DNA from 2 places in the Arthrobacter sp. MYb221 genome. Region 2 is predicted to be linked to the other one. Evidence: predicted binding sites of a transcription regulator. Region 2 holds the regulator's gene; the other holds the start of a gene.
What was found. The regulator LexA, encoded in region 2, represses DNA repair genes until DNA is damaged. The targets are predictions, from matches to a motif close to TCGAACANNTGTTCGA.
Positions count from the first base shown of each region.

Region 1 (15,050 bases), on a different contig from region 2:
GGCGGAATCCTCCGCGGCGCAGTTGCGCCTGCACATGGCAGGGGACGAATTCTGCGCCAACGCCGCGATGGCGCTGGCAGCGCTGCACGCCTCGAGGCAGGGGCAGACCGGCCGGGTTGAACTCTTTCTAGAAGCCTCGGGCGCCGAGGAGCTGCTGAGCTGCCGAGTCGAGCCCCGGGATTCGGGCTACCGCTGCCAGCTGGAGAGCCCGCTGCCGCTGAGCATCGAACCCTACCCGTCCCCGGGAGCCCGCTCGGGAACGGCCCTGGTGCGGTATGCGGATTCGGTGCACCTTGTCATTGAGTGCGCCGGCCACGGCCAGGGGCTGCGCGAGCACGCCGAACAGGCGGCTTTGCAGCTGGGCAATAGCGAAGGCGTCTCCGTTGCCGGGGTGATGCTCTACGATCCGGCGCGCGGGGCGCTGGACCCGCTGATCAACGTGCCCGCACTGGGCAGCCTGCTCTGGGAACGCAGCTGCGGCTCGGGAACCGCCGCGCTCGGCGCGTACCTGGCCGCGAAGAACCGCGCTCCGGTCTGCGCCAGCGTACGGCAACCCGGCGGCAGCATGGACGTGGAAGCCGACTACGGCTCCGGAACGGTAACCGGGCTGCGCGTCGCCGGACACGTGGCCATCGTGGCCGAGGGGAGGGCATATATCCATGACTGAAATATCGATTGGCGCAAGCCCGGAGCTGAGCTCCGGTGCGCAGGCCATGCTGGCCACGCTGCGCGGCTTCCTGCGCCACTTCAGCGCGGCGGCCGACGGCTACGACGGCTCGACCCGGCACGCTGGCGAGCTCGAGGAGCTGCTGGCGGACTACGCGCGCTTCGTCACCGATCCGGGCAACGTGCCCCCCTTCGCCCAGCTTGCCGCGGCCGCCGGCACGGATGAGCTGGTGGACCAACTGCGTTGCCAGTCGGCGCGCTGCGTGGCGGTCATCGAGAAGTACCGCGCGCTGCGGCTGCTGGAGGGGCAGGTAGGAGCGGAGGGATACTTTGCCAATATCGAATCCTGCATCGCCAAGGAATTCGGGGCCGTCGCGCTGACCGGGGATTCCAAGCTGTTGCTCGTCGGCGCGGGATCCTTCCCGATGACGCTGCTGAACGTCGCCTCGCTCACCGGCGCGTCCGCGCTCGGGATCGACATCGACGCTGAGTCGATTGCGCTCGGGCGCCGGGTCGTGGCCCAGCTCGGCGAGGGCCTGGACATCGGGCTGGAGGAACGCGCGCTCCACGAGTTGGACTTCACCGCGCAGGCCACCCACGTGGTGATCAGCTCCACGGTGGGCGTGAAATACGAACTGTTGCACCAGATGCATGCGCTGACCCGCGAGGACATCGTGGTGGCCATGCGCTTCGGGGACGGGCTTAAATCGCTGTTCAACTACCCGATGCAGCAGGTCGACCCGGCGCTCTGGCGGCTGGTCGACATCATCCGCCAGCCGGACCAGGTATTCGACATCGCGCTGTACGTGAAGCAGCGCTCAATAGGAAAAGACGTTTAGCAGATGGACGAATTGGGAAATATCCTCATCGCCGGGACCGGTCCGGTGGCCGTGCAAAGCGCGGTGCTGCTCGGGCGGCTCCCCGGGACCCTGGGCCTTGCGGGCCGCGAATCGCAGCGCGCGGCGGCATTCTTCGCCGCGCTGGAGACAACTGCGGGCACCGTGCGCGCCGAGGTGCAGAACCTCGCCCACGCGGCACTGGCCGGGGAAGCGGAGATCGAACACGTCTTCCACGGGTACGGATCGGTGGCCGGGGAATGGGACACGCTGCTCCTGGCGGTCACTGCGGATGCCTACCTCCCGGTGCTGCGCCAACTGGCCGGTGAGGTGCTGGCCGGGTTCGAACGCATCGTCCTGCTCTCGCCCACCTTGGGCTCCGGGTCACTGGTGCGCGAATACGCCAACGCCCGGGGCGCGGACCCGGAGGTGATCAGCTTCTCCAGCTACCTGGGCGACACCCGCTGGCCGCAGGGACACCCGGGCGCCGCGGTGTTGACCGCCGGAGCCAAGGCCCGCATCTACGCCGCATCGAATCGCGGCAGCTCGCCGGGACTGGAACGGCTGCGCGCCGTGCATGAGGCGGCGGGCACCGAGCTGGCGGTGCTCGGCCTGCCAGCCGAAGCCGAGGCGCGGAATATTTCGCTGTACGTGCATCCGGCGCTGTTCATGAACGAGGTCACGCTGCGCGCCGTGTTCGCCGCGAAGCCGCCGACGCAGTACGTCTACAAGCTCTACCCAGAGGGGCCGGTCACCCCATCCATGATCCACGCCATGGTCCAGCAGTGGCGCGAGCTTTCGGCCATCATCGCCGCGCTGGGCGGGAAGGGAGTCAACCTGCTGGCCTTCATGCTCCAGGACGGCTACCCGGTCCACCCGCAGAGCATCGACCCGGAGCAGGTGGCGGCATTCGAGCAGCTGCCGGCCATCCACCAGGAGTACCTCGTCTACGTGCGCTACGCCTCGCTGCTCGTGGACCCCTTCTCCGAACCGGATGCCCACGGGCGCTACTTCGACTTCTCCGCCATTCCCATTCGGCCGATCTTCCGCAACGACGCAGGCCGCTGGGACGTGCCGCGGATGCCGAGGGAAGACTACTACCGCACCAAGATCATCCAGGGCCTCGCCCGGCACTTGGCGGTGCCCTGCCCGACGATCGACCGCCTGCTGGCCGCCTACGAGAGCGCTCTGACACAGGCGGCGCATGCACTGGGCACCCAGCCGCGCTCCGCGGCCTTCGCCGTGCAGGACTTCGGCGAAGAACTGGGCATGATCCGCGCCGGGATCGGAAGCGCCGCATGAGCCGGGCCGAACTGGACACCACCGGCAAGCTGCCCGGCGAGCGGAAGATCATCGCCGAGATCTGGCCCGCCCTGCTGGCCTCGGCCGTGGGCCTGCTGCCCTTCACCGTGCTCTCCACCTTCCTCGTGCCGATCGCCGACTGGGCCGGGGCCGGCTATGCCGAGGTCGGCTCGCTGCGCGGGCTGGCCGGCGTCGGCGCGGTGCTCACCGGCGTTGCGCTGGCCCCGCTGATCGGGCGCATCGCCCCGGGACGGGTGGCCGCCGCCGCGCTGGCGCTGCTGGGGATCGCCGCGGTGCTCGGGACCTTTTCCGGGCTCGCCGCGCTGGCCGCCTTCTGCCTGGTCACCGGCATATCCAACGCGCTGCTCTACCCGGCGCTGTCCACCGCCGCGGCGGACCGCTTCGGGAATACTCCCACCGCGGGCCGCGCCGCCACCCTGGTGATGACCGCCCAGACCCTGGCCTCCACGGTGGGCGCACCGCTGCTGGTGCTGCCGGCGCTGTGGTGGGGCTGGCAGGGGAACCTCGTGGCCATCGCCATCGCCTCCTTTGCGCTGGTGCCCGCACTGCTGCGCTACGGCCGGATGGAATCCGGGGCGGGGCAACCGGCCCAACCGGCCCCGCGGCTGGGCTACCTGGCCGCCTTCCGCTCGTTGGCCGCCATCCCCGGGGCACGCGCCCTGCTGCTGGTCTCCTTCGGGCGGGCCGGCGCGCTCATGGGGCACCTGGCCTTCCTCGCCCCGCTGTATGCAGACAAATTCCAGCTATCCACCGGCTGGTTCGCCTTTGTCTGGTCGCTCAGCGGAGGATCCTTTTTCCTCGGGCATCTGCTGGCCGGACGGATGCTGAACGCCGAGGACTCCGAGCGGCGCACCCGGGCGGTGATGGGCATCGCCTTGGCCGCGGCGCTGCTGGCCCTGCTCGGGGTGTACCTTTCCCCGGTGCTGCCGCTGGCGATGCTGTGCACCTCGGTGCTCTCGGCCAGCCACGCGGTGGTCTCCGCCGCGGTGATGACCCTGCTGGTGCGCCGCTGCGCCGAAGTGCGTGGCACCGCGCTGAGCCTGAACGCCGCCGGCATGTCCCTGGGCTTGTTCCTCGGCGCGGGCGCCGCCGGGGCGGCGCTGGGTACGGCGGGGTATCTGGCCGCGGCCGCAGTGCTCGGCGGGTTCACCCTGCTTGCCCTGATTGCCGCGCTGACGCTGTGCACCGCAACGAATGACGAATCGATGGAAAGGCAGCCATGACCCAACTGGATCCCGCGCTGGGCGAACCGCGCGGCGCAACACCACCGGCGGCGCCGCTGGTGTTCACCGGAGACGACCTGGAGCACGGCAAACGCACCCGGCACACCTGGCTGTGGATCGCCGGGCTGCTCGGCGCGCTGCTGATTACCCTGCCGGTGGCCGTGGGCCTTGGGCCGGTGGCCATCGAGGCGGGCACCGTGATCCAGATCCTGCGCCAGCATCTGACCGGCGGCCAAATGATAGGCGCCTGGACCGACTCCGAGGAATCCATCGTGCTGCTGCTGCGCGGGCCCCGCGTGCTGCTGGGCGCGGCCGTCGGCGCCGGGCTTGCGCTGGCCGGGGTGGCCCTGCAGGCCTTGACCCGAAATATCCTGGCCGAACCCTACCTGCTGGGGGTGACTTCCGGGGCGTCCACGCTGTCGGCGGCCTCGATCCTCTTCGGGAGCGCGGCCGGCATCGGCTCGGCTTCGCTGGCCGGCAGCGCCTTCGCTGGGGCGCTGGCCGCCGGGATTGCGGTATTCCTGCTGGCCCGGGTCGGCTCGCAGATGACCTCCACCCGGCTGGTGCTCGCCGGGGTGTCCGTGGGCTACGTGCTGCACGCGCTGACCTCGCTGCTGATCTTCGCCTCCGATGACCCGAATGCGGGCCGCTCGGTGCTCTTCTGGACGCTCGGCTCGCTGGGCCAGGCCACCGTCCAGTCCGCGCTGCTCACCTGGGCGGTGGTGCTGGGCACCTTGGTGCTGCTGCTGCTCTGGTCCCGCCCGCTGGATGCGCTGGCCATCGGCGATTCCACCGCGCAGACGCTGGGGATCTCCCCGGCGAAGCTGCGCGCGGCGGTGATGGTGGTGACCGCGCTGTGCGTGGGCGCGCTGGTCGCGGCCTCCGGCGGCATCGGATTCGTCGGGCTGATCATCCCGCATATCGCCCGGCTGTGCGTGGGCTCCACGCACCGCAAGCTGCTTCCTGTGGCCGCCCTGCTCGGCGCGATCTTCCTGGTCTGGGCCGACGTGCTCGCCCGCACTTCCATGGCCCCGCAGGAGCTGCCGCTGGGCATCGTCACCGCCCTGCTTGGCGCCCCGCTGCTCTTCGTGCTGGTGCGCAAGCTGAACCCGACCCAATGACAACCAATCACCCGAAGGGGCATAAAGCATGATCACAGCCACCGATGTATCCGTGGGCTACGGCGGCAAACTGGTAGTGAAATCCGTCGGCCTGCATGCCGGGCAAGGCGAGGTCGTCGGGCTGATCGGCCCGAACGGCAGCGGCAAGTCTACCTTCCTGCGCACCCTGTATGCGGCGCTGCGCCCGCGCGCCGGGCTGGTCACCCTGGACGCGCAGCCCCTCGAGGAGCTGCACGGCACCGAGCTGGCCCGCCGGGTGGCCGTGGTCGCGCAGGAGACGCCTACCGACCTGCCGGTGACCGTCGCCGACATGGTGCTGCTCGGCCGCGCCCCGCACCGCAAGGCGTTGGCGGCCTTCACCCGCGAGGACCACCAGGCGGTGGCCGCGGCGCTGAGCCGGGTCGGGGCACGGGATCTGGCCGACCGCCGCTACGCCACGCTCTCGGGCGGGGAAAAGCAGCGCGTGCTGGTGGCCCGCACGCTGGCCCAGCAGGCGGACCACCTGCTGCTGGACGAGCCGACCAATCACCTGGACATCCGCTACCAGCATGAGCTGCTGCGCATGGTCGGGCAGCTGGGGGTCACCACCGTGGTCGTGCTGCACGACCTGAACCTGGCCGCCCGCTATTGCACCAAGCTGGTTATGCTCGAAAACGGCCAGGCAGTGGCCAGCGGCACTCCCGAGGAGGTGCTCACCCCCGAGCTGCTGCTGCGGGTGTACGGGATCCACGTTGAACCGTTTTCCGTGCGCGGCGCCCTGCAGCTGGTCTTCAGCATGGCCGATGAGCATTCCGAGCCGCAGTCCCCGGCGGCGGTGCGCTAGCACCGCGGCGGAATCCGCCGGTTCCAGCCCCGAGGCAGGTAGGCAACTTCCGGCTCAGTCCCGAGGGCTGGCGAATGCTTGGCGAATCTCTGCAATCCGGGACATCAGCGCTGCTTCGACCTGTTCGCGCGGACGTTTTGAAGCCGCCCGACCGGCCCACGCCAGTTGATCCGCTCCTTCATTCAGCTTTTCTCCGCTGTGCCCTTTGACCAGTTCAAAGGCAACCTGCGATTCGGTGGAGTTCCATGCCTGCAGGAACCGGTGCTTGGAGTCCTCGCTGATGCCGCAATAGCCGGTCGCGCACCGGCCATCAAGGGCCAGCGCCTGGGCTACACGATAGGCATCGGCAGAATCAGTATGGATCGTTGCGCTGGCCGGTCCGGTGGCGGCGAGGTATTCCAGCGCCACGACCAGCGCAGCAAATTCGAGCATGCTGATCGTGTCGAAGGATTCCCCGGCGTAGAGGATCGCGTCCCCGTGTTCGCTGAGCAGTGCGACCGCACAAGCGCCGGTGGGATCGGTTGAGGCATCGACCGCCAGGGCGATGCGCGATGGCGTTTGTGAAGCGAGATCCCAATACTCCGGTTGCCACTGCTGAGGCGCCGGATCGTGTTGGGGATGGTGTCCCCGAGGCGGAATGGCCATCGGCATATCCAAGACGCTTCCTGCCTGGAGCGCGGCGCTGGTCTGAAGCTGCTTCGCGAGCTCCACTTCCCGATGCACCACGCCGGATGCTTGATTCACGTCGTTCAGTCCTCGCGTCACTGCGAATCCGGCCTCTTGGAGATATCTGGGCAGGTACCAATGCCTCTTCGGGATCGAAACCCAGGTACTGGATTTGTGCTGCGCTAGCAGCTGTTCGAAGTGCTCGATGATTTCGACCAATGGCCGTGGCGAACTGGACTGCCCCTGATGCGTGGACACGCGCTGATGCTCGTCGCGAATGGCGATCATCCAGTAGATATGCTCTGCGCTGCCGGCGATTTCGGGCGTCGTCCACGCAATAAAAGCCGCATGGAATGCCGACGCGAGATGGTCCGATGTCGGCACGCACGGAATCGAGGCGGCACGCGGGCGTCGTTCAAGCAGTGCCGTGGATTGCTTGCTCTCAACAAGATCAGCCATGAACAAAGTATCTCGGTGCCCACCGACATTTAGGTTCGACCCCGGAGCAATTCCACGTGATGAGTATCTAGCTGGCGCCAAACCCCGTCGAGACGTGTAAATTCGGCCGGTATCCGGTAGGTGGAGATACCCTAGAACTATGGCCTCACGCACCCAGTCGCAGGGGGCGAAGAAGCCGACGACGCGCAAACCGCGGACGTCGGGCGCTTCGCCTGCCAAAAAAACTCCCGAGAACCCGGAACAGGATCTCGCTCTTCCGCTGCGCGCAATTCGCAGCATGTGGATGGGCATCGCCCGGATCTTCGGCGGCGCCTTCCGCCGGATCGGCGCCACCGTCCGGCCCGACTTCGAGCTGCGCCGCGACGGAACCGGGCTGTTCCTGACGCTGATCGCGATCACCGTCGCCATCGTCGAATGGTGGGGGCTGCGCGACGTGGGCTGGTTCGGCCGCGGCGTGCACTCGGTGGCCGGCGGCTCGCTGGGGTTCATGGCGGTGCTGCTGCCGGTGGTTTTGGTCATCGGCGCCTTCCGCCTCTTCCGCCACCCGGAAGCGGATTCGGCCAATAACCGGATCGGCATCGGGCTGTTCATGATGACCATGGCCGGATCCTCCCTGGCCGCCCTGGCCAATGGTTCGCCCGCGGTCACCGACGACTTCGCGGCGCTCTGGGCCGCCGGCGGAATGGTCGGCTCGATCCTGGGCACCCCGCTGGGCCTGCTGATCTCGGTTCCCGGCGCGATGGCCGTGCACATCTTCTTCCTCGTGCTCTCGCTGCTGGTCGTCACCGCCACCCCGCCGCTGCAGATCGCTTCGCGGGTGCGCATCGGCTATAACCGGCTGCTCGGCCAGGATCCGCACCGCGAGCGCAGCGCGCCGACCGTGGCGCAGGCCCCGGTGCTCGATCCGAACTCCGAGTCGCACGACCAGTCCTACCTCTACGCGGACGCGGAGCAGGAAGCGCCGGCTCCGAAACCCAAGAAGAAGAACTTCTTCGAACGCCGGGCCGAGGCCAAGCGCGTCTCCGAGGTCTACAACGTGGACGGCGAGACCGGCGACGAGCGCACCGGCGACGTCGCCTACGACAAGGCGGTGATCGAACCGAACGAACCGGCCACCAACGCGCTGCCGGTCACCGACGTCTATGACGCGGATTCCACCGCCACCGAGGCGATCTCCCGGCCCGCCGCCGAGGCCAAGCCGGCGGCGCCCGCCGGACCGCCGCCCGGAGTCAAGCGCCCCACCAAGGCCGAGACCGAGATGGCCGCGATCATGGACCAGGTGGGCCTGGGCAATGCCGAGCCGGAACCGGAGACCGACGCGATCCCGACCGTCGCGGTCAACCACACCCGCCCGGCCCCGGCGCTGGCCCCCATCCCGCAGCGCACCGAACAGCTCCAGCTTTCCGGAGATGTCACCTACACGCTGCCGCAGGACGACTTCCTGCCCGCCGGCCCGCCGGCCAAGGAAGCCTCCGAGGCCAACGAGGCCATCGTCGCGGCGCTGACCAATACGCTGCAGCAGTTCAAGGTGGAGGCCCACGTCACCGGCTTCTCCCGCGGTCCCACGGTGACCCGCTACGAGATCGAGCTGTCCCCGGGCACCAAGGTGGAAAAGGTCACCGCGCTGTCCAAGAACATCTCCTACGCGGTGGCCTCCTCGGATGTGCGCATCCTTTCGCCGATCCCCGGCAAGTCCGCCATCGGCATCGAGATCCCGAACACCGATAAGGAAATCGTCGCCCTGGGCGATGTGCTGCGCTCGAATAACGCGCGCAAGACCGAGCACCCGATGGTGATGGGCGTGGGCAAGGACGTCGAGGGCGGCTTCGTCGTGGCGAACCTGGCCAAGATGCCGCACCTGTTGGTCGCCGGTGCTACCGGCGCCGGCAAGTCCTCCTTCGTGAACTCGATGATCACCTCCATCCTGATGCGCTCCACCCCGGATGAGGTGCGCATGGTGATGGTCGACCCCAAGCGGGTGGAGCTCACCGCCTATGAGGGCGTGCCGCACCTGATCACCCCGATCATCACCAACCCGAAGAAGGCCGCCGAGGCGCTGCAGTGGGTGGTCCGCGAAATGGACACCCGCTACGACGACCTGGCGAACTTCGGCTACAAGCACATCGACGACTTCAACAAGGGCGTGCGCGCCGGCAAGGTGATCCCGCCCGAGGGCTCCAAGCGCGTGATGAAGCCCTACCCGTACCTCTTGGTGATCGTCGACGAGCTCGCCGATTTGATGATGGTCGCCCCGCGCGACGTCGAGGACTCGATTGTGCGCATCACCCAGCTGGCCCGCGCCGCCGGCATCCACCTGGTCCTGGCCACCCAGCGCCCGTCCGTGGACGTGGTCACCGGGTTGATCAAGGCCAACGTGCCCTCGCGCATGGCCTTCGCCACCTCCTCGGTCACCGACTCCCGCGTGGTCCTGGACCAGCCCGGAGCGGAGAAGCTGCTGGGCCAGGGCGACGCGCTCTTCCTGCCCATGGGCACCTCCAAGCCGATGCGCGTGCAGGGCGCCTGGGTCACCGAATCCGAGATCCAGCGCGTGGTCACCCACGTGAAGGGGCAGCTGACGCCCGAATACCGCGACGACGTCACCCCGGTGGCCGAGAAGAAGAAGCAGATCGACGAGGACATCGGCGACGATCTGGAGCTCTTGCTGGCGGCCACCGAGCTGGTGGTCACCAGCCAGTTCGGCTCCACCTCGATGCTGCAGCGCAAGCTGCGCGTCGGCTTCGCCAAGGCCGGACGGCTGATGGACCTGATGGAATCGCGCGGAGTGGTCGGCCCCTCGGAGGGCTCCAAGGCCCGCGATGTGCTGATCCAGCCAGATGACCTGCCGATGGTGCTGGCCGCCATGCGCGGGGATGACGGCGCCGCCCACCAGGCCAGCGCCGCCGAGCAGGCCCTGGTCGACGAGGCCAACGTGAACCACGCCGAGCCGGTGGACCTGGTCGCCGAAGACCTCGCCAAGCGCGAGACGGCCACCGAGTACTACGACGAAGCCGACGAACCGGGCGAGGACGCCTGGGACCTGACAGGAAGAAACTAAAGCCATGAGCGCGCACGCCCCGCAGCCGGAGGACTCACCGGCGCACGCCCCGGTCCCGAACCTGAATATCGCCAACGTGCTGACCAGCATCCGCATCCTGATGGTGCCCTTCTTCGTCTGGGCCCTGCTGGCCGACGACCGGGAGCAGGGGCTCTGGCGCTGGGTGGCGCTGGGGCTGTTCGTGGTGGCCATGTACACCGACAAGCTCGACGGGGACCTGGCCCGCAGCCGCGGGCTGGTCACCAACTTCGGCAAGATCGCGGACCCCATCGCGGACAAGCTGCTCACCGGCTCCGCGCTGGTGGTGCTCTCCATCCTCACCGAGCTGCCGTGGTGGGTCACCATCGTGATCCTGGTCCGCGAATGGGGCATCACCCTATTGCGCCTGGTGGTCATCCGCTACGGGGTGATCGCCGCGAATATGGGCGGCAAGGTCAAAACCGTGATGCAGGCGGTAGTCATCGGCCTCTACCTGCTGCCGTTCACCCACACCATCTCCTGGCTGCACACCACCGCCTGGGTGCTGATGCTGGCCACCGTCGCGGTCACCGTGCTCACCGGGCTGGAATACCTGTGGAAGGCCGCCAAGCTGCGCGCCGCCGCCAAGGCCAACTAGCAAAGGTTCAAATTCATGGAACACCACGGCGCCGCGGTGATCGCCGCGGCGATCGCCCAAGGCAAGCAACTTGCCACGGCCGAATCGCTGACCGCGGGGCTGATCGCCGCCACCCTGGCCGAGATCTCCGGGGCGTCGGCCGTGCTGCGCGGGGGAGTGATCAGCTACTCCACGCAGGTGAAGGCCGAGCTGCTCGGCGTGGATACCCAGCTGCTGAGCGAGGTCGGTTCGGTGGATGGCGAAGTCGCCCGGCAGATGGCGGTCGGGGCCCAGCGCGCCTGCGCGGCGGACCTGGCGGTTTCGGCCACCGGTGTCGCCGGGCCGCAGGCCCATGACGGCAAACCCGTAGGCACGGTCTTCATCGGCTGGGCGCACGGCGAGGACTCCGGATTCGTGGCCCACCACTTCGTCGGGGACCGGGCGCAGATTCGCGAACGAAGCGCGCAAGCTGCAATCAATCAGCTAGCTGCCATTTTGGATAAAGCTTCTTCACAGTAAGAGGCGAGATACTATTATTCCCCTTGATCTTCACAATAATCCGTCTAAATGTGGCGTATGTCGCATATTTGTGATTAGGGTAAGGTGTCGGGAACAAAAGCGTATAACTTGATGTTGTACGAATTGAAGGGCCGCAAGGTCTGGCTCTTCGGATAAGAAGCATCTTTCGAGAAGGACCTAGGAGTAGAGGCTATACACATGGTGAAGCAACCCGTAACTGTCAATGGTGTCGTCCGTTGGCGCGATATGGGAGACGCCCATTCGGTCCAGCCCGAGAAGGAGGAACACAAAATGGTAGTACTCCGACATGAAATCGGTGACGTCCTTCGCGATGTTCGCCAGCGCCAGGGCCGAACCCTGCGCGAGGTTTCCCATAGCGCCCGCGTTTCGCTTGGATACCTATCCGAGGTCGAGCGTGGACAGAAGGAGGCATCCTCCGAGCTGCTCTCCTCGATCTGCACCGCGTTGGAGGTGCCGCTGTCGTTGATGCTCCGTGAAGTGTCCGATCGCATCGCCTTGGCCGAAGGCGTGGTCATCCCGGACACCGTTCCGCTGGATCTGACCAACGAGTTCGCCATGGACGTCGATGGACGCAACGGCAAACCTCTGGCATCGGTTTAACCCCGACCTAAGTTTTCGACCCGAGGGCCTTCGCAAATGCGAGGGCCCTCGTGTTATGCATGGAAGAATACAACTCGTGAAAAACAGTGAATTCTGGCGGAACATGGATCATGAATTTGGTTCGGGCTACTCGCACATGCTGGCCGACTCGCTCGCGCTGACGGAGCTGGGCAGCCTCAACGCCACCCAGGCGCTACGCAAGGGAATCAAGCCCAAGCAGGTGTGGGAAGCGATCTGCCGCGCGCAAGATGTCCCGCCCGAGCGCTGGCTCGGCATGGACATCGAGCCCAAGGAAGCCTAGCCGCACGCGGCGAAGGCGCCCCCGGCGTCTTCGAAGAAACGAAATATTCGAAACACCGCGCCGCAATTTCGAACATCTGTTCGGATTGGGTTATTCTAGAAACAACAGCACGAAGAGTTTGTCCACACCTCGGGCCCAAGCGGTCTAAAGTGTCGGTTGGCGCTCATACTGTCTAGATACAGTACAAAGATTGATTGGCAGGTCGCGCGATGGCCTGCATGACCAAAGGTGAACCATGGCAAGTAATGATCGGGAAAAGGCTCTCGAGTCCGTTCTGGGCCAAATCGACAAGGCTTTCGGCAAGGGCTCGCTCATGCGTCTGGGTGACACCACCCGCGCCGCCGTTGAGGTCATCCCCACCGGTTCGGTGGCATTGGACGTCGCGCTGGGCATAGGCGGACTGCCTCGTGGCCGTGTCGTAGAGATCTACGGCCCGGAATCCTCGGGTAAGACCACCCTCGCACTGCACGCGGTAGCCAGCGCTCAGCGCGGCGGCGGCGTGGCGGCCTTCATCGACGCCGAGCACGCACTGGACCCTGAATATGCCAAGAAGCTTGGCGTGGACACCGATGCGTTGCTGGTTTCCCAGCCGGACACCGGTGAGCAGGCCCTGGAAATCATGGATATGCTGGTGGGCTCCGGCGCGCTGGACATCATCGTGATCGACTCCGTGGCGGCCTTGGTTCCACGCGCCGAAATCGAAGGCGAAATGGGCGATAGCCACGTGGGCCTGCAGGCACGTTTGATGTCGCAGGCGCTGCGTAAGATCACCGGTCGCCTCTCAAACTCGAAGACCACCGCGATCTTCATCAACCAGCTGCGTGAAAAGATCGGCGTCTTCTTCGGCAGCCCGGAAACCACCACCGGTGGCAAGGCGCTGAAATTTTACGCCTCGGTGCGCATCGACATCCGCCGCATTGAAACCCTCAAGGAGGGCACCAACGCCGTCGGCAACCGTACCCGTTGCAAGGTCGTCAAGAACAAGATGGCCCCACCCTTCAAGCAGGCCGAATTCGACATCCTCTATGGCCATGGCATTTCCCGCGAGGGCAGCCTGATCGATATGGGCGTCGAGCACGGCATGGTCAAGAAGTCCGGTGCCTGGTTCACCTACGACGGTGACCAGCTGGGCCAGGGCAAGGAAAACGCACGCCGCTTCCTGCGTGACAACCCAGATCTGGCCAACGAGCTGGAACGCCAGATCCTGACCAAGCTGGGCATCCTTGACACCGGAGAAGAAGGAGAGGCCGACCTGCGAATCGTCGAGGGCGATAAGTAGTGGCCTCAGGCTTTCAGAAACGTAGCGTCCGACCCGGATCGAGATCCGGGTCGGACGCTACGTCCGTCTCCGCGCAGTTTCAGGGCGACTTCGACCAAATGCCGGATTGGGCCAAGCCCACCGAGCAAGAGCTGGAAGAGCTAAAAGAACCTGCGCCCAAGCGCGCCGCACGCCCCGCCAAGTCCAGCCAGCGAACGCAAATACTGCAGGGCACCGCCGAACCGGCGAAACCGCAAACCGTCGATGAGCTTCGCGCCGCGATGGACAGCATCCTTGCCAATAACGCCCCGGCAGCCGAAAGCCCTAGCAAAAAAGAACGCCGGCAGGCCAGAGCCGAACGCCGTGCAGCACGCGCATCGGGCGAACCGGAAGAGCTCAGCGATGACCAGTGGCAGGAAAAGGCCCGAGGCATCATCTTGCGGCAGCTCACCGCGAGCGACAAAACCAGCAAACAGCTCAAAGACAAGCTGCTGGAAAAGGAATGCCCCGAAGACATCGCCGACGAGGTCCTCGAACGCTATGCCGAACTGAACCTGGTCGATGACGAGCGCTTCGCGAAATCCTGGGTCGTCGCCCGGGCCCGTTCCCGCGGCCTCGCCCGAGGCGCCATCCGCCACGAGCTGCGCAGCAAAGGCATCGAAGACGAGGTCGCCGCCGAAGCGCTGGAGCAGATCGACGACGAAACCGAGGAAGCGCGCGCCCGCGAACTGGTGCGCGCCAAACTACGCCCGGCCTCCATGGGCCTGGACCGCGACAAGGCGCTGCGCCGGCTGGTGGGAATGCTCGGGCGCAAGGGCTATCACGGCTCGATGGCCTTCAAGGTGGCGCGCGAAGAATGGGAAGAGCGCTACGGCGAGAAGTAGTTCGCGGGTTCACGTTTATCAGCCATGGACTTAGTCCATGGCAATCTTGAATACCGAACAACGACCATAGCGTGGTTATCTAATCCCTAGCCTTGCTGCATTTAGTCGGCGAAATTCGGTGAAGCTATCTCATTGCTGATGGTTCCTTTTCAGCATCCGATTGATTGACACCACAATCCAAAATATGAGGCTGACAACGCCGGCAAGGGCGGAGACGCCGAATGACGCGAATAATATTGAGTCTGCTTTTGGAAAAGCCACGGCAAATCCGGCGAAGCACAGCGGAAGAATAATGAGAAGGCCGAGCGTGAGCGAGAGCATGACTAAGTGAAAGCATTTGGACTTTTTCAACATTGGAGTCCTGGCGGCTGTCATCGAGTAGGGCTGCTTCTGCGCTGACTCAGCGCGAGCCCTGTCGTAGTTAGCCTGATCTGAATCCAAGCCGGTGGAACGTATTGTCGATCCTTGAAAATTATCGACCAGAGGCGTCGTATGGGAAGCAAACACTGCAGCGCTTTCGTGCAAGGAGTTTTGCTCAATTTCCGTGACGATGTCAGGGTCATCGTGGAATTCGGGAGCACAATCTGTTTGCTGACGCATGGGGACAGGTACGGGACGGATCCGAACAGTCCGCGATTCTACTGCTCCGTCCGTGGATTCGCTCATTGTCCCGGAGACATGATGCAGATATTGATCAACG
Region 1 covers NZ_PCPW01000002.1:1,185-16,234, reverse strand. Annotated here, with positions in the region: gene CQ015_RS02330 (diaminopimelate epimerase) at 1-667, shown strand, start outside; gene CQ015_RS02325 (class I SAM-dependent methyltransferase) at 660-1,505, shown strand; gene CQ015_RS02320 (opine metallophore biosynthesis dehydrogenase) at 1,509-2,804, shown strand; gene CQ015_RS02315 (MFS transporter) at 2,801-4,048, shown strand; gene CQ015_RS02310 (iron ABC transporter permease) at 4,045-5,169, shown strand; gene CQ015_RS02305 (ABC transporter ATP-binding protein) at 5,198-5,992, shown strand; gene CQ015_RS02300 (ribonuclease HI) at 6,047-7,117, opposite strand; gene CQ015_RS02295 (DNA translocase FtsK) at 7,257-10,172, shown strand; gene pgsA (CDP-diacylglycerol--glycerol-3-phosphate 3-phosphatidyltransferase) at 10,177-10,788, shown strand; gene CQ015_RS02285 (CinA family protein) at 10,804-11,286, shown strand; gene CQ015_RS02280 (helix-turn-helix domain-containing protein) at 11,485-11,907, shown strand; gene CQ015_RS02275 (DUF3046 domain-containing protein) at 11,984-12,208, shown strand; gene recA (recombinase RecA) at 12,444-13,487, shown strand; gene CQ015_RS02265 (regulatory protein RecX) at 13,586-14,350, shown strand; partial or broken gene CQ015_RS02260 (hypothetical protein) at 14,480-15,050, opposite strand, start outside.
Region 1: recA (recombinase RecA) is a predicted target of LexA. The motif match lies at 12,277-12,292, and genes of this name have one in related genera.

Region 2 (15,050 bases):
CAGGCGTCGCCGCCTGATTTTTACAGATTCTGTTGAGACACAGCAAGAGACAGCACCCAGAATATGCCGCCCGATGAGAGAACCAAGAACACGAGCATCGCGAAGACTTTTCCAACGCGCTGGCCTTTCGTTTCCTCGATAAATCGCATGGCCATGTTTTGCTTATATTCGGCCTTGACAGGCCCTGCATAAAGCCTCGAAGATGCGACCCATGCGATCGAATTGATGAATGCAAAAAAATTGGTCAGTGCGATGACCAAGCCCGTTAGCGCGATGGCCACCGACAAAAGGATCGATCCTTCAAGCTTTGCATCTAAAATGGCCGAAGCCGGTCCAATAATGTAGGCAGCTACGTGATCTAGAAATCCTTCTGCTTGTGAACAGAGAGTTCTTGGCACCGGCAGCGGCAATTTCGTGCAATGACTCAAATGTTGTTTTCTTCAGCTCCGAGCTGTGAATGGCGATTGCGCCGAATGCCGTGGCTGCTATGGATATGGCCGTCAGTATCCACGAGATTACGGCTGCGTAAGGCAGGGTGTTGCCAACTCTACGAGCATGAATCGAAGCGATGAGCGTAACGATGAGAGTTCCGACGCAAAATCTGACTGTGATGGCCAGCGCATGAGTGGGCCACGTGCTGATCGAGGCGCCAAATATTACAGCCACGATCCCCGTCCCGATGATTAATCCCCAGGCGGAGTCATCCGGCGAGGATTCGCTGTTTCCTGGTCTTGATGCGCGGACATTCTGCGTGATCGTGTTTTTGATGTGAACCTGTGGCCCATTGTATTGAGTTAGGTTCTGGACGCCGTTATTGACTCCGGAATTAATGAAGGTCGGGTTGCTTTGCTGTGCCGCCTGATTTTCCGGCTTCGAGCCTGCTCTTGTGACCAGAGCGGCAACTATGGTGAAAACCCCGGTTAGTACTCCTGGGACAAGGATGGCAACCCATTCGATACTCAATGCAGTCCTTAAAGTCGGTTAACTAATGGATTCATATTAACCGGATGGATTGAGTAACGTCGAAATACTCGATCTTCCGTAGTTTTATTACGGAAGCCATGAGCTAGCCAGCTTCGTTTCTAGATCATATACGTGCGGGAAAGGCGAAGCCGGATCAAATATTTGGCTGTGCAAGGCGTCGTAGTCGTCTATGCCTTGGAATCAATGCGTCAGGTACTGGCGCAGTCCTCGACTAGGCCGGACGGGCCACTTTCAGCACGCGGAAGGCCTTGGCTGTCGCCTCGCGGGTGATCTTCCAGTCCGCCGGCAACTGGGTTCCCAGCCACTTCTGCAACGAGTCGCTGCCCAGGTTCTTCTGCACCACCAGCCAGGCGTCGCCGCCCGGTGCCAAGCGCGGAAGCCACAGCAGCAGCAGTTCGTGCAGGGCTTCCTTGCCGATGCGGATCGGCGGGTTTGACCAGATGGTGTCGAATTCAAGGTCCGGATCCACCGAGTCCGGGGTGCCTACGGTGAGATTGGCCAGCCCCATGCTTTGCGCATTCAGCTTGGCAAGTTCGATGGAACGCTCGTTGACGTCCACGCCGAAAACTTCGGACTCCGGGCTCTGCAATGCGGCGGTCAGCGCGATCGGACCCCAGCCGCAGCCGATGTCCAGGATCCGCCCGCGCGGGGTCGGGACATGCTCCAGCAGCACGGCGGTGCCTTTGTCCAGCCCGGCGGGGGAGAAGATGCCCGGCGCAGTCTGCACCTGTCGGCGCTGGCCGTTCAATTCCACCGCGATGCTGCGGCGTTCGTCGGCCGAGGCGGGGCTGGCGCTGAAGTAATGATCCGAGGTCATGCACCAAAGATTATCGCCTGCGCGCAAAGCCGGGCAAACAACGTGAGCTACGCGATATAGGCGCGCGGCGCATTCCACTGATAGAGTTTTACCTATGACTTTGATTTTCGTCTAATACGTAACCCACTCGGTTACCAGGGTTCCCCGGAGAGCCGGCGCTGATTTTGCGCGCCCACCGGACACATGAACCTGCAGACGGCAAGGTCCTTTTCTTTTTCTTTCTGGATTCTTCGCACCCCTTCGTGCCCCGCCGCAGTCTCTTGGTAACCGCCCCTTCACCTGATCACCGACAGCAATTTGTCTTGAGCACAAGGACCGGTATGACCGAACACCCACCGACATCTGATCGCGCCACCTCGCGAAGTGGGGGTACCCCGCACTATTCTGTACAGAGAAGTTCTTCTAAGGAGACCATGACTAACTCCGAGTCACACGAGCAAGACGCGGCATCAATGGATGATGCCCAGATCAAGGCAGCCATCGACCGCATTCTGGCGGCCGACGACGCGCAAGCCCCCGCCGTATTCCACGCCGACGAACCGGTCGAGGAGCACATCTTTTCCGGACAGGCGACCGCGCTGAACCGCTTTTCCGCCGAGCATTCATCCTTCGACGGGGACCAAGACGATTTAGCCGACCGCCGAGCGCTGCGCCGCGTGGCCGGGCTCTCCACCGAGCTCGAAGATGTCACCGAGGTCGAATACCGCCAGCTGCGCCTGGAGCGCGTGGTGCTCGCCGGCATCTGGACCTCCGGCAGCGTCACCGACGCGGAGAACTCCTTGCGCGAACTCGCCGCGCTGGCCGAAACCGCCGGCTCCGAGGTGCTCGACGGGGTCGTGCAGCGCCGCAGCAAGCCCGATTCCTCCACCTTCCTCGGCTCCGGCAAGGCCATAGAGCTACGCGACATCGTCGCGTCCACCGGCGCCGATACCGTCGTGGTGGATGCCGAACTCGCCCCCTCGCAGCGCCGCGCGTTGGAGGACATCGTCAAGGTGAAGGTCATCGACCGCACCGCGCTGATTTTGGACATCTTCGCGCAGCACGCCAAGTCCCGCGAAGGCAAGGCCCAGGTCGAACTGGCGCAGCTCGAATACCTGCTGCCGCGCCTGCGCGGCTGGGGCGAATCCATGTCCCGCCAGGCCGGTGGCCGGGTGGGCGCCGCCGGTGGCGGCATCGGTTCGCGCGGTCCGGGCGAAACCAAGATCGAAATGGACCGCCGCCGCATTCGCGACCGGATGGCCAAGCTGCGCCGCGAGATCAAGGCGATGAAGCCGGCCCGCGAGGCCAAGCGCGCCAACCGCAAGCGCAACCAGGTCCCGGCCGTGGCCATCGCCGGCTACACCAACGCCGGCAAGTCCTCGCTGCTCAACCGGCTCACCAACGCCGGGGTGCTGGTGGAGAACGCGCTGTTCGCCACCCTGGATCCCACCGTGCGCCAGTCGGAAACCGCCGACGGGCTGACCTACACGCTGGCCGATACCGTCGGATTCGTCTCCAACCTGCCCACCCAGCTGGTGGAGGCCTTCCGCTCGACGCTGGAAGAAATCGCCGACTCGGATCTGATCCTGCACGTGGTCGATGCCTCCCATCCGGACCCCGAAGGCCAAATCCAGGCCGTGCGCACGGTGCTGGCGGAGGTCGACGCGCTGAACATTCCCGAGATCATCGTGCTGAACAAGGCCGATGTGGCCGACCCGATCGTCATCGAACGGGTGCGCAACCGCGAGTCGAACACCACGATCGTTTCGGCGCGCACCGGGGAAGGCATCGAGGCGCTGCTCGAGCAGATCAGCAGCTCGATCCCGCGGCCCGAGGTGCAGTTGGAAATCCTCATCCCCTACGACCGCGGAGACCTGATCGCCAAGCTGCACCAGAGCGAATCGGAAATATTGGAAAGCGAACACACGGATCACGGAACCCGGATGATCGTCAAGGTGCGAGAATCCCTCGCGGTTCAGTTGGAGACTTTCAACCTACATGGATAAGCAAGAGCAGGTCCTGGACCTTCTGGAAACCGCGGTGACCTCCATGGGCGGCCAGATGCGCGTCGGCCAGCAGCAGATGGTCAAGCATATGGTCGAGGCCCTGGAGGACGAAAAACACCTGCTGGTGCAGGCCGGCACCGGCACCGGCAAGTCGATGGGCTACCTGATCCCGGCGCTCGCCCATGCGCAAACCAGCGCGAAGCCGGTGATCGTGTCCACCGCAACCCTCGCCTTGCAGTCCCAGATCGTGGGGCGCGATGTGCCGCGGCTGCTCGAAGCGCTCAAGGGCAAGCTCTCGCGCCCGATGGACGTGGCCCTGCTCAAGGGCCGGGCCAACTACCTCTGCCAGTACAAGCTCGGCGGCGGGTACCCGGATGACAGCGAGGGAACGCTGTTCGAAATGGACGCGCCGGCCGCGCCCGCCGGGCAGATGTTCTCCCCGCTGGCCGCCGAGGTGCTGAAGCTGCGCGACTGGGCGGAGAAGACCGATACCGGGGACCGTGACGAACTGGTCCCCGGGGTCAGCGACAAGGCCTGGAAACAGGTTTCGGTCTCCGCCATGGAATGCCTGGGCGCCCAAAAGTGCCCGATGGCCGATGAGTGCTTCTCCGAAATGGCCCGGGCGCGGGCCGCCGAATCCGACGTGGTCATCACCAACCACGCGCTGCTCGCGGTCTCCGCCTTCGAGGGCCTGTCCGTGCTGCCGGACTTCGAGGTCGCGATCATCGACGAGGCCCACGAGCTGCAAGACCGGGTCACCAGCTCGGTCTCCGGTGCGCTCTCGGCGCGCGGGGTGCTCACCGCCGCCGGCGGCGCCAAAAGGCACTGCGGCGTGAACGTCGACGAGCTCACCAAGGCCGCCGGCCGGCTGGAAAAATCGCTCACCGGGGTGCCCACGGGCTTGCTGGAGCGCGGGCTGCGCGAGGATATGGGCATCGCGCTGAACGACATCGTCGAACAGGCCCGACTGGTGCTGGCGCTGTCCAAGCCGGAGGCGAACGCCCCGGCGGACGGCGGCCGGCAGACCGCCCGCTCGCAGATGCAGGCGGTGATGGACGACGCGATCCGCATGCTCGAAGCCGAGGAGCGCCGCGAGGTGCTCTTCACCTCCCGCCCGCGCGAGTTCATCGAGGGCCGCGGCTACGTGGAAACCGAGGACAGCCAGCCGGCGACGCTGAATGTCGCGCCGCTCTCGGTGGCCGGCAAGCTGCGCGAGGGCCTGTTCGACGGGCGCACCGTCGTGCTCACCAGCGCCACCCTGGCCATCGGCTCGCAGTTCGATTCGGTGGCCGGATCGCTCGGGCTCATGGGCCAGGGCGCCCCGTCCTGGACCGGGGTGGACGTGGGCAGCCCGTTCGACTACCCGAACCAGGGCATCCTCTACGTCGCCAAACACCTGCCCAAGCCCGGGCGCCAGCTGGCCGCGGAGACGCTGGACGAGATCGAGGACCTGATCACCGCCTCCGGAGGCGGCGCGCTGGCGCTGTTCACCTCCAAGCGTTCGGCCGAGGAAGCAGCGGCGATCCTGCGCGAGAAGCTCGACGTGAAAATCCTCTGCCAGGGCGACGCGAGCATGAAGTCGCTGGTCGCGGACTTCTCCGCGGAGCGCGACACCTGCCTGTTCGGCACCATGACCCTCTGGCAGGGAGTGGACGTGCCCGGGGATTCCTGCCGCCTGGTGATCATCGACAAGATCCCCTTCCCGCGCCCCGACGACCCGATCTCCAAGGCCCGCACCGAGGACGTGGCCAAGCACGGCGGCAACGGCTTCATGCAGGTCTCCGCGACGCACGCGGCCATCCGCCTCGCCCAGGGCGCCGGCCGGCTGATCCGTTCGGTGCAGGACAAGGGGGTGGTCGCGGTCCTCGACTCGCGCATGGCCACCGCCCGGTACGGCTCGTTCCTGAAAAGCTCGCTGCCGCCGATGTGGCCGACCACCGACAAAAAGGTCATCACCGGCGTGCTGCAGCGCCTGCAACCGGAAAAGTAGCCGGCGCCAAACCGGCCACGCCCGCTTTTCCACACCCTGCGCCCGATCCGCCGGCACCCGCCCGCGGACCGTGCAAGGTGGTGGGTATGGAAGAACTCACCAGCAACCATGCGGCCCTCGGGGCGATGGCCCAGGCCATCACCACCCTCGATGCCGCCTGCGCGCAACTCTCTTCCCAGGAACTGCCCGCCGGCCAGGCAGCCTACTTCGCCTGGCTGGCCGAACGCACGGCGCAGACCCTGTCCCGCCTGCAGATCCACGCGGCCGACGCGGTTCAGCGCAGCGGCAGCCACCAGCTGGATACCGAATCCCTCGATGCCATCGCCGACGCCGGCGCCGCACCCACGGACGAGCAGCTCGCCGCGCTGCACGGCACCTGCTCGCTGGGCCGCAGCAGCTTCAAGGACGCCGCGGACCTGCACTCCGGCTGGCTGGGCATCGCCCACGGCGCGGCTCTCTCCCGGCTCGCGGCCGCCGGCTCGCTGATCGCCAAGGTCACCGAGGCGGGGGAGCGGACCACCCCCGATTGCCCGCAGCTTGCCGCCCACTTCGCGAACCGCAACGTGGATCCGCGCCCGGCGATCGGCGCCGCCCGGGCCATCCGCAACGCCGAAGCGGACCTGCCCGGCCCGCAGGCCCGCGCCCAGCTCGAAGCGCAGGCGGTTAAGCTCATCACCCAGGAACCGGCCAGCGCCGCGAAGCACCTGTCCGGCCTCATCACCGAACAGCTCCAGGCCCAGCGCCCGCCCGAGGCGCTGTTCGCCGAGGCAGGACTCTTCCCTCGTGGCACAAAAGGCGGACTGGTCATCTACCAGCTCAAGGTCTTCCCGCACGATGCCGAACTCATCGAGTCGCTCCGCGCCAAGATCGACAACCCCAACACCATCGCCGGCAACCGTGAACAGCTCAACGAGCTCGTCCACGCCAGCTATCCCAACCACGCCGAGCCCGCCGCATCGGACGAGCCCGCCGCATCGGACGAGCCCGCCCCATCGGACGAGCCCGCCGCATCGGTCGAGCCCGGAACCCCGGTTGCGCCAATGCCACCCACCCCCAAGGAATGGGACGATGCGCCGAGCATGCCCGGTTGGGCCCGCACCCCGGCTGCCGAAGCGACGGAAGCCGAACCACCGAAACCACCCAGCAACCTCGCCCCGCCGCCCGAGCAGCCCTTCGAAGATCTGAGCCCGGCCCTGCGCCACCTGACCGGATTGCTCGCGGTGCTGCGTGCCAATCGCGTTGGCGGCAAAAATCCGGGCGCCGGGCTGATCGCCCCGCAGGTGATCGTGCACCTGAACTACGAGAAAATGCTCGCTGGCGCCGCCAGCTTCGCCAGCACCGAAAATGGCCTGCCGCTGACCGCGGCGGAGGCCCGAACGCTCATGTGCAATGCCGGAATCTACCCGGCGGTGCTGGACGGCAAAGGCCAACCGCTGGATATCGGCCGATCCAAACGGCTCTTTCCGCCGCATATGAAACGCGCCCTGGCCGCCCGCGACCGCGGTTGCCTCTACCCGGGCTGCCGGATGCCGGCCAGCCGCTGCGAGGCGGACCACGTCGATCCATGGGAGGAGGGCGGACAGACCCGCGTGGATCGTGGCGTTCTGCTCTGTCCCATGCATCACCACGCGCGCCATGCCGGGCTTTTCAGCCTCGTGGTGGCCGAGGGCAAACCTCCGGCGGTGCTGCTGCCCAAATTCTTGGACCCCGATCAACAACCGCGACGCAACACCTACTGGTTCTCGGCCGCCGAAGTGCTCGCGGCCTGATCCCGCCCGCTCGATGTGCTCGATGCCGGCGGGCGAAGCGGCTACGCTGGTGCACACAACCGGAGAATTGAGCAGTGGGAGCCGACTCGTGAATGAAGCGCAGCATCAGCCAGGCAACCACGACCCCGAGCACTGGGAGGCCCTGGCCGCGGTGGCAGGCGAGGACCTGCACGCCAGATTCGGCCATCGGCTCATGGGCCTGCCCGGCACCTGGATCGGCTCGCTGCATGCGACGCCTACCGCGCCAGCGCCTGGCAAACGCCCGCGCCCCTGGTCCGAATGGCACTACTGGTGGCAGGCGCACTATCTCGACGCGATCCTCGACGCGGCTTTCCGCGAGCTGCACTCCGGTCACCGGTGCGCGGCCCAGAGGCACTGGCGGCGGGCCAACCAGCTGCTGCGCGGCATCCTGCTGCGCAATTTCGGCCGCTTCCCGAATTACTTCTACGACGACATGGCCTGGTTGCTGCTTGCCAGCCAACGGCTCAATGGGCTGAGCCAGCAGCTCACCGCCCGCCCGGCGCTGCTCGCCACCCTAGCCATGCGTGCACTGGCTCGACAGCTGGTGCGCGGCCAAGACGAGAAGCTCGGCGGCGGGCTCTATTGGTCGCGCAAACGCGACTTCAAGAACACGCCCACCAACGCCCCGGCGGCCCTGTATTTCGCACGCATCGCGGACTTGAGCACCGCCACCGGGCTGCTGGACTGGCTGCGTCGCGAGCTCTACAGAACATCCTCCGGGCTCTACCTCGACGGCATCCGCCTGACCGCCGGCGGCCCGCGCACCGAGGAAGCGATCTACACCTACAATCAGGGCACCGTGCTCGGCGCATTGCTGGCCACCGGGACCGCTGAGCATCTGGCACAAGCCGCCTCGCTGATTCAGGCGATCAACGACCAGCTCGCCACTGCGGCACAGGGCCTGCGCCTGGAATCCGGCGGAGACGGCAATCTGTTCACTGGAATCCTCTGCCGCTACCTGGCGCTCGCCGCGAACGACGAACGTCTGCCCGCTGAGACCCGCCGCACCGCCGCGCGATTGGTCCGCGACACGGCGAGCCAGATCGCGGACCGGGTCGAGACGCAGCTTTCGGCGGCCACCCAACGCTGGACGATCCTCCAGGCGGCCGGGCGCGTGAGCCTGCCGCCGAGCCACCTCAGCGCAAAATAAAAGCCATCCGGTCTCACCGACAAGGGGTGAGGCCGAATGGCTCGTTGGAATAAACTTGCCTGCTACAGCGAGCGCATCACCGACACGACGCGTCCCATCACCGTGGCCGCGTCGCCGAGAATCGGCTCATAACGCGAATTCTGTGGCAACAACCAGGTGTGGCCGTCACGCTGACGGAAGGTCTTCACCGTGGCTTCCTCGTCAAGCAATGCGGCCACAATATCGCCGTTCTCCGCGGTCTGCTGGCGACGGACGACCACCCAGTCGCCATCGCAAATAGCCGCATCCACCATCGAATCGCCCGATACCTTGAGCATGAACAGCTCGCCGTGGCCAACCAGCTGGCGGGGTAGGGAAAAGACGTCTTCGACGGTTTGCTCCGCCAAAATTGGTCCACCGGCGGCGATGCGTCCGACCAAGGGAACCATTGTGGTGTCTGCCGAGGAGCTCAGCTCAATGACCTTCGTGTCCTCAGCGGGTTCCGGCGCGCTCAGCGGCTCGCTGCTTCCCTCGCCGTCCTCTGCAAGCTGCAGCGGAAGCAGAATCTCCATCGCTCGTGGACGCCGCGGGTCGCGACGAATGTACCCAAGCTTTTCGAGCTGACCGAGTTGGTGAGTCACGCTCGAAAGGCTTTTGAGCCCGACCGAGTCGCCAATCTCACGCATCGACGGCGGGTAGCCATTCTTGCCGATCGCACGCTGGATGGTTTCGAGGATCTTTTTCTGACGTATCGTCAGCGAACGGGCGTTCGACCGGGGAGTGCGCTGTGATGCTGACATGTATTTTTGCCTTCCCTTGCATTCGGTCCTCAGTTCGAAGCTACAAACTGTCGGTGCCCAATGTTGTGATGTATTCATTGATCGACTACTTCGAAATCTTAGTTGATCGCAGGGCTTCTTTCAAAGATTTGTTCGAAAACATCTGGACAAGTTCGATCTGGCTCTGTTAGAAAAGATGTACTAGTATCGAACAGGTGTTCGAAGATTGTATTCGAATATTGGTTCGCATCACCCGTAATCGTTGAGGAGAAAAAGTCGTGGCAACTCTGGCACTTCACCCACAGCAGAGCAAGACACCAATGAGGATCCGCATCAATCGTCGCGGTTGGGCAGTACTGGTAGGCATACCGGTCTTCCTGCTCACGATCGCCGCGGCGTTCATGGTCACCATGTTCACCAGCAGCGCCCAAGCGTCCACGGACCTTCCCACCGGCCCGGCGACGGTGGAGGTCACCGTGATTCCCGGTGACACCCTATGGGGGCTGGCCAGCGAGTACGCCGTGGGCTACGAAGTCAACGCGGCGATGAGCCACATTGAGGAATTGAACTCCATCGATGCCGGTGTGTTGTACGCCGGGGACACTTTGGATATCCCGGTACTCTCGAACTAGGTGCCAGCTCACTATTGTTACCTGTTCTTGTCGTGGATTCACCGGCGAGAGTGCCTCAGCATTAGAATTAATGCGTGAATGACCGTAGTGAACTTCTGAGTCAGCTGCCCTTGCGTGAGAATCTCCGCGGGCTATCCCCATATGGAGCGCCACAAATTGACGTCCCCATTCAGCTGAACGTCAACGAGAACACCCATCCATTGCCAGCGACCGTTATCGATGCCATCGCTCAGGAAGTAGCCAAAGCGGCTGCCAGCCTAAATCGTTACCCGGATCGTGAATTTACCGAATTGCGCGAGCTGCTCGCCGACTACCTTGGTCACGGGCTGACCTCCGACAACATCTGGGCCGCAAACGGCTCCAACGAAATTCTCCAGCAGATCCTGCAGGCCTTCGGCGGCCCGGGGCGCAGCCTGCTTAGTTTCGTCCCCACCTACTCGATGTACCCGCTGCTCGCCAGTGGCACCGATACCGAATTCATTGCCGGAAACCGCGCCGAAGATTTCACCCTCTCGGCCGAATCCGCCTCCGCGCAGGTGCGCGAACACCGCCCAAACGTGGTATTCCTGTGCTCCCCGAATAACCCGACCGGAACCGCACTGGGCTTAGACGTCATCGAAGCGGTCTATGAGGCCGCCAGCGAAACGGGCGCCATGGTGATCGTGGATGAAGCCTACGCAGAATTCTCGCTGGCAGGTACTCGATCGGCGCTTACCCTGCTCGAAGGGCGCCAGCGCTTGATCGTCTCGCGCACGATGTCCAAGGCTTTCGGCCTGGCCGGAGCCCGCGTGGGCTATCTCGCGGCGGCCCCCGAGGTGACCGACGCGATTCGCCTGGTGCGTCTGCCTTACCACCTCTCCGCGGTCACCCAGGCAACCGCCATCGCGGCGCTGAAGAACATCGAGCTGCTGCTCGCGCAGGTTGAAGACATCAAGACCCAGCGCGACCGCATCGTGTCCACGCTGATCGATCTCGGCTTGAAGCCATCTGTCTCGGATTCGAACTTCGTTTTCTTCGGCGGACTGGAAGATCCGCACGCCATCTGGCAGGGCCTGTTGGATGCCGGCATCATTGTCCGCGACAATGGAATCAAGGGAACGCTGCGCGTCACCGCCGGCACCGAAGCCGAAACCACCGCCTTCCTGGAGCACCTGGCCTTGTTGCTGGGTGCACAGAAGTAGAATTCACACACAAGCGAAGGAAGACATGTCTGCCGAATTGATTGGCGCTCGTCGCGCCCGGATGGAACGCGAGACCAGCGAATCATCAGTTTTCGTCGAGTTGGACCTGGACGGAACCGGGGTCTCGGAGATCAGCACGAGCGTGCCGTTCTATGACCACATGCTCACCGCCCTGTCCAAGCATTCGCTCATCGACCTGACCGTGCGCGCCACCGGTGACACCCACATCGACGTGCACCACACGGTCGAAGACGTGGCCATCACCATCGGCGAGGTGCTGCGCGTGGCCCTGGGCACCAAGGCGGGCATACGCCGCTTTGGCACCTCCTACGCACCGCTGGACGAGGCGCTGTCCCGTTCGGTCGTTGACGTCTCCGGGCGCCCGTACCTGGTGCACGGCGGGGAACCCGCAGGCCAGGAATACCACCTGATCGGCGGGCACTTCACCGGTTCGATGACGCGGCACGTATTCGAGGCCATCACCTTCCACGCGCAGATCTGCGCGCATATCGAGGTGCTCTCCGGGCGCGATCCGCACCACATCGTCGAGGCCCAATTCAAATCCTTCGCTCGCGCGCTGCGTGAAGCGGTCGAGCCGGACGCCCGCATGGGCGACAAGATCCCATCCACGAAGGGTGCCCTCTAAGTGGCGAAAAAAACTGTCGTCGTCCTCGATTACGGATCCGGCAACGTCCGCTCGGCCGTGCGCGCGCTGGAAGCCGCCGGCGCCGAGGTGGAGCTGACCGCGGATCCAAAAGCGATCTTGGCCGCCGATGGCCTCGTCGTTCCCGGCGTGGGAGCCTACGCCTCGGTGATGGAGCAGCTGACCAAGGTCGGCGCGCTGCGTTGGATCGGCCGCCGCATCGCCGGTGGCCAGCCGGTGCTGGGCATCTGCGTGGGACATCAGGTGTTCTTCGAGCAAGGTGTTGAGCACGGGGTGAAAACCGAAGGCATCGGCGAGTGGCCCGGTGTGGTCGAGCGACTGCAGGCGGAGGTCATTCCGCATATGGGTTGGAATACCGTGCGCCCGCCGGAGAACAGCCGGCTCTTCGCCGGGATCGAGGACGAGCGGTTCTACTTCGTGCATTCCTATGGCGTGCAGAAGTGGGAGTTCGATGTCACCCAACCGGCGATGACCCCGCCCCAGGTGACCTGGTCCACCCATGGCACCGAATTCGTCGCGGCCGTGGAAAACGGTCCGCTGTCCGCCGTGCAATTCCACCCGGAGAAGTCCGGCGACGCCGGGGCCCGCTTGCTGCGCAACTGGTTGGAGACACTTTAGGAAATGTGGGCCATCATCCTGCTAACCCTCGGTGCCTTCCTCGCCGGCGGCGCGATCTCGCTCAAAAGCCAGAAAGCGCATATCTCGTGGATCATCGCATTGTGGGCCCTGGCCGCCGCGGCAATTGTCGCCGGCTGGGTTCAGACTCTCTAGACATTAGCGACAGAAGGAAATTATGAGCGAGCAACCAATTCTTGAACTGCTCCCGGCGGTAGATATCGCCGGCGGCCAAGCCGTTCGCCTGGTGCAGGGCGAAGCCGGGTCGGAAACCGGATACGGCGACCCGCTGGAGGCGGCCCTGTCCTGGCAGCGCGAAGGGGCCGAATGGCTCCATCTGGTGGATCTCGACGCGGCCTTTGACCGCGGCAATAACACCGAGGTGGTCCGCCGCATCGCCGACGAACTGAACATCAAGGTGGAACTCTCCGGCGGCATCCGCGACGATGCCTCGCTGGAGCGCGCCCTGGAATTCGGGGCCACCCGCGTGAACCTGGGGACCGCAGCATTGGAAAACCCCGACTGGACCGCGCGCGTCATCGAACGCTTCGGCGAGCAGATCGCCGTGGGCATGGACGTGCGCGGAACCACCCTGTCCGGCCACGGCTGGACCAAGGACGGCGGCGACCTCTGGGACGTGCTGGCACGCTTGGAAGATGCCGGGTGCGCCCGCTATGTGGTCACCGACGTGACCAAGGACGGCACCCTGCGCGGGCCGAACGTGGACCTGCTGCGCGAAATCTGCGCCAAGACCACCAAACCCGTGATCGCCTCCGGTGGCATCTCCTCGCTGGAAGATCTGCGCGTGCTGCGCGAATTGGTCTCGGAGGGAATCGAAGGGGCGATCATGGGCAAGGCGCTCTACGCGGGCCAGTTCACCCTCGCCCAAGCGCTGGACGTGGCAGGGCGCCGCTAGCCTCCACCATTTTTTGAGCCAGGACCCGAACCAGCGCCCACCGGCCCGGTTCGGGTCTTTTGCCTTCCGCACCGGAGCCGGGGTGCGTGGCAAAGGTCATGAACGGATTTTCGTCGCAGGACTTTCGCATTTGCACCCGGCAGATAGCATAGTTTCATGAGCATTTCGCACCCCGAATCCGATCCCAAACGCCACCTGCCCGGGCATATCGCCGCGGCGTTGGCGCAAGCTGGCAACCGCGCAGATTCTGCCGGCCAAGGCTGGGACGGTCGGGACTTGAGCGGCGAGGAAAATCCGTTGCACAAGTTTGACAAGGACGATGGAGCCGCCGACCCGGCCGTGGTGCAGGCTCTGGCCGAGCTCCGCGCGGGAACCGGAGACGAGGCCGGAGTGCATCGGGCCCTGTCCCAGGCTCGCGTCTTCGTGGCGGTTGTCGCCCAGCTCGGCGAAGAAGCGCTGACCGAACATGGTTTCGCCGCCGATAAGGAAGCCGACATGGCGTTGGTCAAGATCAAGGCACCCGATGGGCGGATGGCCTTGCCGGTATTCACCACGGTCGAGCGCTTGCAGGCCTGGCATGGCGAGGCCCGACCGGTGGCGGTCTACGCACCCCGCGCGGCCCTGTCTGCGGTGAGCGAAGAAGCCCAGCTGCTGGTGCTCGACCCGGGCAGCGATTTCACCTTCGTGCTGCGTCGTCCCGGGATGTGGAACCTGGCCAAGCAGACCGATTGGACCCCCAGCTATCTCAGCGAGCACATCGCCAAGCTCGTCGAAGAGGCGACCGCCGGTTATCCGGCGCTCCGCGCGGTGAAGGTGGCGCCGGGCCGGGGAGTCGGCTCGCGAGATGTCTCTGGAGCGGCGGTGCTGGGCGGCGGCCCCGGACCGGAACTGAACCTGCAGTTCGTCTTCGCCGCCAGAACCCCCGAGGCCGAAGCCCGCCAGAGCACCAAAGACATCCATGGGCGCCTCGCCCAAAACCCAGAATTCGCCGAAGCGGTCGATTCGCTCGAAGTGAGTTTGCTCAGCGCACCAGACTAAGAGAAAAGGACACCACCGGGTATGAAACGGTATTGGCAGATTCTGCGGCAGCCGCAGATTTCATCGCTGCTAGTCATCGGAATGATTGCCCGATTGCCGCACTCGGCGCTGAGCATGCTGCTGCTTCTGCACCTGGTTACGAATCTCGATCAGAGCTGGGTGTCCGCCGGGCTGGTTACCGCGCTGATGACCCTCGGCATTGCCATCGGCGCCCCGTGGCGCGGTGCCCGGGTCGATGCGTGGGGGCTGCGCCGGGCGCTGATTCCTTCGATCTTCGTCGAAACCATCGTCTGGTGCACCGTCCCGCACGTGTCGCTGGAGTGGGTGTACCCGCTGGCCTTCATCGGCGGGCTCTTCTCGCTGCCGGTGTTCTCCGTAGTCCGTACCGCCCTGGGCATCATGACCACCGGGGATAACCGGCGCACCGCCTTTGCGCTCGATGCGACGGCCACCGAACTGGTATTCATCGTCGGACCGGCCTCGGCAGGGATCGTCGCCACGCAGATCAGCAGCACCATCGGGCTGAGCGT
Region 2 covers NZ_PCPW01000020.1:5,004-20,053, forward strand. Annotated here, with positions in the region: gene CQ015_RS17505 (hypothetical protein) at 21-281, opposite strand; gene CQ015_RS18825 (hypothetical protein) at 301-963, opposite strand; gene CQ015_RS17510 (class I SAM-dependent methyltransferase) at 1,196-1,801, opposite strand; gene hflX (GTPase HflX) at 2,122-3,786, shown strand; gene CQ015_RS17520 (ATP-dependent DNA helicase) at 3,779-5,776, shown strand; gene CQ015_RS17525 (DUF222 domain-containing protein) at 5,863-7,545, shown strand; gene CQ015_RS17530 (glycoside hydrolase family 76 protein) at 7,634-8,716, shown strand; gene lexA (transcriptional repressor LexA) at 8,779-9,495, opposite strand; gene CQ015_RS17540 (LysM peptidoglycan-binding domain-containing protein) at 9,753-10,106, shown strand; gene CQ015_RS17545 (histidinol-phosphate transaminase) at 10,181-11,287, shown strand; gene hisB (imidazoleglycerol-phosphate dehydratase HisB) at 11,313-11,933, shown strand; gene hisH (imidazole glycerol phosphate synthase subunit HisH) at 11,934-12,569, shown strand; gene CQ015_RS19085 (hypothetical protein) at 12,573-12,722, shown strand; gene priA (bifunctional 1-(5-phosphoribosyl)-5-((5-phosphoribosylamino)methylideneamino)imidazole-4-carboxamide isomerase/phosphoribosylanthranilate isomerase PriA) at 12,745-13,482, shown strand; gene CQ015_RS17565 (SseB family protein) at 13,639-14,520, shown strand; gene CQ015_RS17570 (MFS transporter) at 14,542-15,050, shown strand, end outside.